One region of the Paenibacillus litoralis genome, then DNA from elsewhere that is predicted to be linked to it. Evidence: predicted binding sites of a transcription regulator. Region 1 holds the regulator's gene; the other holds the start of a gene.
The links. Region 1 encodes Rex, which represses fermentation and respiration genes when NADH is low (regulators of the CRP and FNR family bind a similar motif). Its sites were predicted from a motif close to TTGTGAAATATTTCACAA; they were not measured.

Region 1 (3,415 bases):
GATCAAGGAAGACTCGCTGCCGTCCCACTGGGAACAGCTGCAGGAAATCGAGGACAATCTGTATACCGGCTTAACCGACAGCTTGAAAAAAATCGAAAAGATGCTGGTCACGCTAAAGGAATTAGATGAGCTTGACGTGCAGAGCATCGTTACCGATCTGAACGGAACGGTTAAGACGCTCTACAAGCAGCGCGATGCGGTGCGCTTCTTCATGAAAAGAACGGAAGCGAGCTACGTATACTGGCTGGAGGCCAGCGCTACGTACAAGGCGAAGTCCTTGCAGCTCGTATGCGTTCCGACCGATGTGAGCGATATGCTTCAGCAGTATTTTTTCAATGTGAAGGATAGTATAATATTGACATCGGCAACACTGTCCGTGGATAAGAAATTCGATTATACAGCCGAGCAGCTCGGTTTGCGAACCGACCGGGAAGATAAGCTTCGCACCGTCATGCTGCCGTCGCCGTTCAATTACCGGAAGCAGGCGCTCGTCGTCATTCCGCGCGATTTCCCTACCATCAAGGGGCAAACCGGCGATGCGGTTTTCCTCGATAAGCTGGTTGAATCGCTCGGCGATATTGCGTCGCAAACGAAAGGACGCATGCTGGTTCTGTTCACTTCGTATAAAATGCTCAAGCTCGTACACGGATTGCTCAAGGAAAGATTGTCGACCGAGAACATCCAGGTGCTGGGGCAGGGGATCGACAGCAGTAACCGGAGCAAGCTGACCAGGATGTTCCAGGATAGCGCCGCCGCAGTCCTCTTAGGCACAAGCAGCTTCTGGGAGGGCGTAGATATACCCGGCGATGCGCTCAGCTGTCTGGCGATTGTCAGATTGCCTTTTCAGCCGCCGACGCATCCGGTTGTCGAGGCCAAATGCGAGAACCTCAAGAAAGCGAATCAGAACCCGTTTATGAAGCTTTCGGTGCCGCAGGCGGTCATCCGGTTCAAGCAAGGCTTCGGACGGCTTGTGCGGACCGCCAGCGACCGCGGAATCGTCGTCATTTACGATACGCGCGTGCTCGAGACGCATTACGGCAAATATTTTCTGTACTCGCTGCCCGGACCCAAAATCGAACATATGAACACGAATCGGCTCGTTCCGAGAATCAAGGAATGGATGGAGGAGGAGCACGGATGAAATCGCTGAAAATATCGGAAGCGGTCGTACGGCGTCTACCCATTTACCTGCGCTTTCTGAACGAGCTGAACATGAAAAACGTGCAAACCGTTTCTTCGCAGGACCTGGGTCAGAAGCTGGAACTCAATCCCGCGCAGATCCGCAAGGATTTAGCTTATTTCGGGGAATTCGGCAAGAAAGGGATCGGATACGATGTCGTGTATCTGATCGAGAAAATACGGCAAATTCTGAAGCTGGACCAGCACATAAACGTTGCGTTGGTAGGAGCGGGAAATCTCGGGCGGGCGCTCAGCAATTATAACGCTTATTTACGCGATAATATGAAGATCGTCGCCGTTTTCGACGTGATGCCGGATAAGATCGGCGCCCGTATCAACAACTTGGCCGTTCAGCCGATGAGCGAGCTGATCGAGACCATTTACCGGCTGAAGGTGCGCATCGGCATCATCACGGTGCCGGCGGGTGAGGCGCAGAACGTCGCGGACCAATTCGTCAAAGCCGGCATCGAGGCGATACTGAATTTCGCGCCGGTTATCATCAAGGTACCGAACGAAGTGCGCGTACACCATGCCGATTTTACGACCGAGCTGCAAAGTCTGGCGTATTATTTGGATTGATCCTTTCCGTCACGGAGACCTGTAAGCCTGCATTCCGCAGGTTTGCGGGTCTTTTTCGTTTATCTTGGTTGCATGGGAGCTCAATTCGGCAAAACGGGGAATGCTGGCGGATTCCTGCCCTCACCTCGCTATCCCGGAAGTGAATAACCTGAATGTAGACAAAGGTTGTGGCTGCCGGATCCAAGAATCGTTCCGGCAGCTTCCGCGTTAGGAATGATCGACCAGAATGATAACCCCGTTTTTCAAATCATGCGCATTTGCATCCAATATTTTTTCCAGAGAAAAGGCCAGCTGCTGTTGTTCCACCGGGCCTTCCGCGATAAAAATCGGCGCTCCTCCGTCAACCTGCTCCGCTCTATAGACGACGACGGCTACGATTTTGGCCATTTCCCTCAAGCCTCCTTGCTTGTCTCGCCTGCGAACTCCGACGGTAAGCGAATGGCATTCTCGAGCACCGGAACGCGTTTAAGCACGTTTAAGGCCAGCGTCTCGTTCTTTATTCTCGGTAGCAAAAAGACGGCAAGCACTCCGCTTTCGAGGTCAAGCTTGGCCATCGGCAGGAGAGAGGGCTCCCCGGAATCGCGGTATACGCCCAATATGGTAGACATGTTGTGCAAAATAGCCTGACGTTGGCCCAAGTTGGCAAGCGTTACTTTTACGTTGGCATTTTTGGGAATGACGAGCAGTCCGAGGGCGTGCTCGGCGATGATCCGGCGGTCGCTCTCCAGGCCGACGTTCATGATGTAAACCGAATCCACGAACAGATCGGGACCGTCCAGCCGGACTTCGGCCGTCCGTATTTCCGTGATTTGTCCGAGATTTTTGCCGGATTGGAACCACTTGGAAACGAAGAGTGACAGCAATCCTGCGACGATGCCCCAATACCATTCGAATAAAATGCCGAACAGCGAGGAAACGAACGCGCTGAATATCACGAGATAATTTCGCCCCTCGAACACCATGGCGATGCCCTCGATATACGTCGTGCCGCGGGGGACGAGTTCCATTTTGTCCACTTGGGTCAAGGTTTGCCGTTCCATATTGCGTACGTCTCGAAACTGCTGCGCAGCAAGCGACAGGAAGGTGATGGCCGTATAGTTTTTGCCGAGCAGGGAGGGAACGGCGACGGCTCCGAGTCCGGCTGCAATGACGCCCAGTGCCAAATGAATGATCTTCCCGTGCGGATGCGTGGGGTATTGACGGTAATCGGTGCGGAGCATGAGAATTCTCGCCAAAATTCCAAAGAAGACGCCGATGATTACGGCTGCGGTTTCGTGTTCCGACAACTGCCAAAGCATCATGTTCAGGTAGCCTCGCAATCTGAATGTTCGTAAGGCTTAGTATGAGTATCGCCGGCTTCTTCTACTCGGCCGGCTGACTGGGATGTTCAAGGCTCAAACAAAAAAGCCCTGCAGCCGGACTTATCCGGACAACAGGGCGATAGGCTGTGGATTAAGAGTATCTCAGGACGATGCTTTCAAGAATGTTGGCGACGTCTTCGCAGGCGTCCGTCGTTTGCTCGAGACGCTCGTACAATTCTTTCAGCTTGAAATCTTGGTACGGATCTTTTTGCTCGAGGAAAATTTGACGAATGCCTTCGCGCATCAAGCGGTCTCCTTCGTTCTCGAGGCTGTTGATTTGCACCGAATGCTCGGCG
Region 2 (3,415 bases), 3.7 Mb from region 1:
GTCGAAACGTTGAGAACGGCGCCCTCGTCGCGCAAAATCGCCGTGCAAATCCGGTCGAGCGCCAGCGCGATCGCGTAGTAGGTAGCGCCTTTAGCGCTAATAATTTCATAAGCGGCATCCCGCGTGTTTGTGAAAATGTCCGTTTTCGTCTCCTCGTCAAGCTCCAGCTCCATGCCCGCCACATTGGCGTGGCTCCATACCGGCAGTTCGGAATCGCCGTGTTCCCCAACGATATGGGCATGCACGCTGCGCGGGTCGATGTTCAACTGCTTGCCGATCAAATAGCGGAATCTCGCGCTGTCCAGCAGTGTACCGGAGCCAATGACGCGATGAACCGGCCAATCCGACTTTTTCCATGTAAAGTAGCTCATAATGTCTACCGGGTTGGAGGCGATCAGCAAAATGCCGTGATCGTTCACCTTCAACACTTCGCTGACGATGCTGTCAAAGATCGATACGTTCCGCTTCAGCAGATCGATCCGCGACTCCCCTTCCCTCTGCGCGGCACCTGCGGCGATCACGATAATATCCGCTTCGCGGCAATCCTCGTAAGTGCCCGCCCACAACTTGCAGCCGCCGACGAACGGCATGCCGTGGTTCATGTCCAGCGCGTCGCCGACCGCCTTCTTATGGTTCGCGTCGATCAGCACCAGCTCGTCGGCGCGATTTCTCAGCAACAGCGTATAGGCGGTAGTCGAACCGACCGCTCCGGTTCCGATGACGGCAATTCTCGTTTTTTTCATATCTCTTGTCCTCCTGTTGGTTATATCTCTTTCATGAAAGGTTTATTCACATAATAATACATAAAGCCCATCAATACACTGCCCCCGATCAAATTCCCCAGCGTGACCGGTATCAGATTATGGATAACGCCGTCGAAGGAGATCGTGCCCGGATGATTCAGCACAAGCGCGATCGCGAAGGTACACATGTTGGCGATGCTATGCTCGTAGCCGGAAATGAAGAAGCAGAAGACGAAAAGCATCATCGCGAACATTTTGGCGCCGTCCTCCTTGAAGGACATCGGCACGAAAAACGCCAGGCAGACGAGCCAGTTACACAAAATCGCCCGAAAAAACAACTCCGAAGCCGGCGTATGCATTTTCTTCTCCACGACGCTGAGCAGAAATCCGTTGACAGACGAATCGTCGAATAATCCCGTCGTATAGATCAGGAACGCGAACACCGCAGCGCCGAGAATGTTGCCGATGTAACTCGTTCCCCACATCTTCAGCGTGTCGAGCCAGCTCATTTTCTTGCGCAGCGCGGCAAAGCTGTAATAGAAGGTGTTCCCCGTAAAAAGGTCGCCGCCGCCATACGAGATCAGAATGATCGCCGCACCAAACGTGAGCGCCGCCATCGGATACGTCAAGGGCGAATGCTCCAGGTAGAAAAAATTGCCCGTTTTGAACGCGACGATGACGCCAAAACCGATAAACATACTCGCGAGCATCGACCGGGATATGTACCGCAAGCGGCTTTGCCGAAAAATAGTCTGCTTCTTCAGCGCAAGCTGCTCAACCTTTAGCAAAGGCTGATCTTCCAAAACCGCTCCCCCCCGTTGTCATGATCCTGCTGCTTTATGTCCCTACACTAGCATAAGACCTCGCAGGCGGTTGTGAGATTTGTCACAGGGACCCGCGGAAGCGGCAGTCAGCCCTTCACGTCCACGTCCCATCCAAGCAGAGGGTTGAACGGTTGAAAAAATTCCCCAGAAGGAGCCGCTGCGACGAAATAAGCTCGATTTCTAGGCTTATTTCGTCGCCGTAATCCGCTCCAGGTGTAGGCCGTCACCAAACGAATGTTTTGATTTCACAGTTTACTGGAAGAGAATTTGTTCATTTATAGCTACAAGAAAAACCCGCCGGAATCGTCCGGCAGGCTCGTTTATCAACTTTCATTGAAAAAACAATCGCTTTACCATCACAGCCGCTTCCGCTCGGGTCGCCGGATCGTGGGGTGCGAACGTGTCTGCGGTTCTGCCATTTATAATTCCAACACGAACGGCAGTTGCAATGTCCTTAACCGCCCATTCGCTAATCGAGCCGGCATCTGCGAATGGCAGAGAATACGCTGAATCCGCTTCCTTCAGCGCTCCCTCCGAAGCATACTTTCCCGCCCGAATAATCATAGTTGCTGCTTGTTCCCGCGTAATCTCTTTCTCTGGCGCGAAGCTGCTTTCCGTCATCCCCTTAATCAGTCCCGCAGCGTAAGCGCTGCTTACAATACCCCGATACCACGAATCCGGCGTCACATCGGCAAACGGAATTGGTGCGGCAGCTTCATGCAGCTTCAATGCCCTTGCTACCATTGCAGTGAATTGCGCTCTCGTAACCGTTGCATCCGGCAGGAAATGATCATCATCCATGCCCTCGATCACTTTCTCGAATGCAAGCTTCTCGATATCATCTCTAGCCCAATGTTCAATCAAATCCACAAAAGTTTTACCCGCCGAAATACTTTCCCCCACTGTAGTTGTCATACTCTGCAGCTTATCGGTAACAACCTTCATAGAGTCCCACTTCACACGTGCTTCCCCGTGTTTCTTTAGTTTGAACGTCAAGGCACCGATCGTAATATCGCCGCTTTCTCCAGATACATCGCCTATTTGGGTATGAGCGATGATGATTCCATCCTTTTTAACAATCGGCGATACGGAGAATCCGTCCCTATTCGATTCATAACCAAGAAATTCAAGCCTGTCGGGATCAAAGGACAACCGTGCCTCGAATCCATATAAATTATGAATAGCCAGTACCTTCAAGGTTACGACAAATTGTCCGTTAACCGTTTGACTTGCTTCCAATCGGAAAGCCGAAGTTTTGCCAATGTCAGCCGCCACAGAAAATGGCCGCGAAAAGCATAACATGATGACTAGAAGAAGAATGACCGATATACGCATGATCTTCCCGCCCCCCACTCAGCCTTAAAGGAGGAGAACTCCTCCTTTAAGACCTTTCTCTCTGTTATCGCTTAATCTTCATAGCTATGATCGTCAAATCTTCGATATCAATTTTGCCATCGCCATTGAGGTCTGCCCGCTTCACTTGTTCCCAATCCGGACTGCTCGTATTTTTACCGTAATTTGCGGCTATAATCGCCAGATCGCCTACGGTTACTTTATTATCCTGGTTGATGTCCCCGGGAAGACCGGCTATAACTTGAATATTCACCGAAGATAACGCAGCCGCATATTCAATGCCTTGATCGTCTGCCAATGCAGCGTCTATAATCTTGATCTCGCTTGCTGTCGTCTGCGAGACATGCTTCGCCCTAAACGTAAGCTCTACAATGTCTCCTCGTCCTGTAATCTCATTACCCGGACCCGCGCTGGCCAAAATCAATTGAACGGTTCCATTCGGATTTACCGAGGTCGTAAGCAAGCTTACTCCTGGCTTGACCGATACCGCCGAAA

Region 2: a site for Rex is predicted at 1,617-1,634, ahead of ACKGJP_RS32185 (formate/nitrite transporter family protein). Genes of this name have one in related genera too.

What each region holds. Positions count from the first base shown of each region.
Region 1 is NZ_CP176395.1:3,964,418-3,967,832, forward strand. It holds gene dinG (ATP-dependent DNA helicase DinG) at 1-1,141, shown strand, start outside; gene ACKGJP_RS16170 (redox-sensing transcriptional repressor Rex) at 1,138-1,758, shown strand; gene ACKGJP_RS16175 (capping complex subunit for YIEGIA) at 1,966-2,145, opposite strand; gene ACKGJP_RS16180 (YIEGIA family protein) at 2,151-3,059, opposite strand; gene ACKGJP_RS16185 (DUF47 domain-containing protein) at 3,211-3,415, opposite strand, start outside.
Region 2 is NZ_CP176395.1:7,648,713-7,652,127, forward strand. It holds gene ACKGJP_RS32180 (L-lactate dehydrogenase) at 1-743, opposite strand, end outside; gene ACKGJP_RS32185 (formate/nitrite transporter family protein) at 764-1,546, opposite strand; gene ACKGJP_RS32190 (S-layer homology domain-containing protein) at 1,898-2,902, opposite strand; gene ACKGJP_RS32195 (right-handed parallel beta-helix repeat-containing protein) at 2,967-3,415, opposite strand, start outside.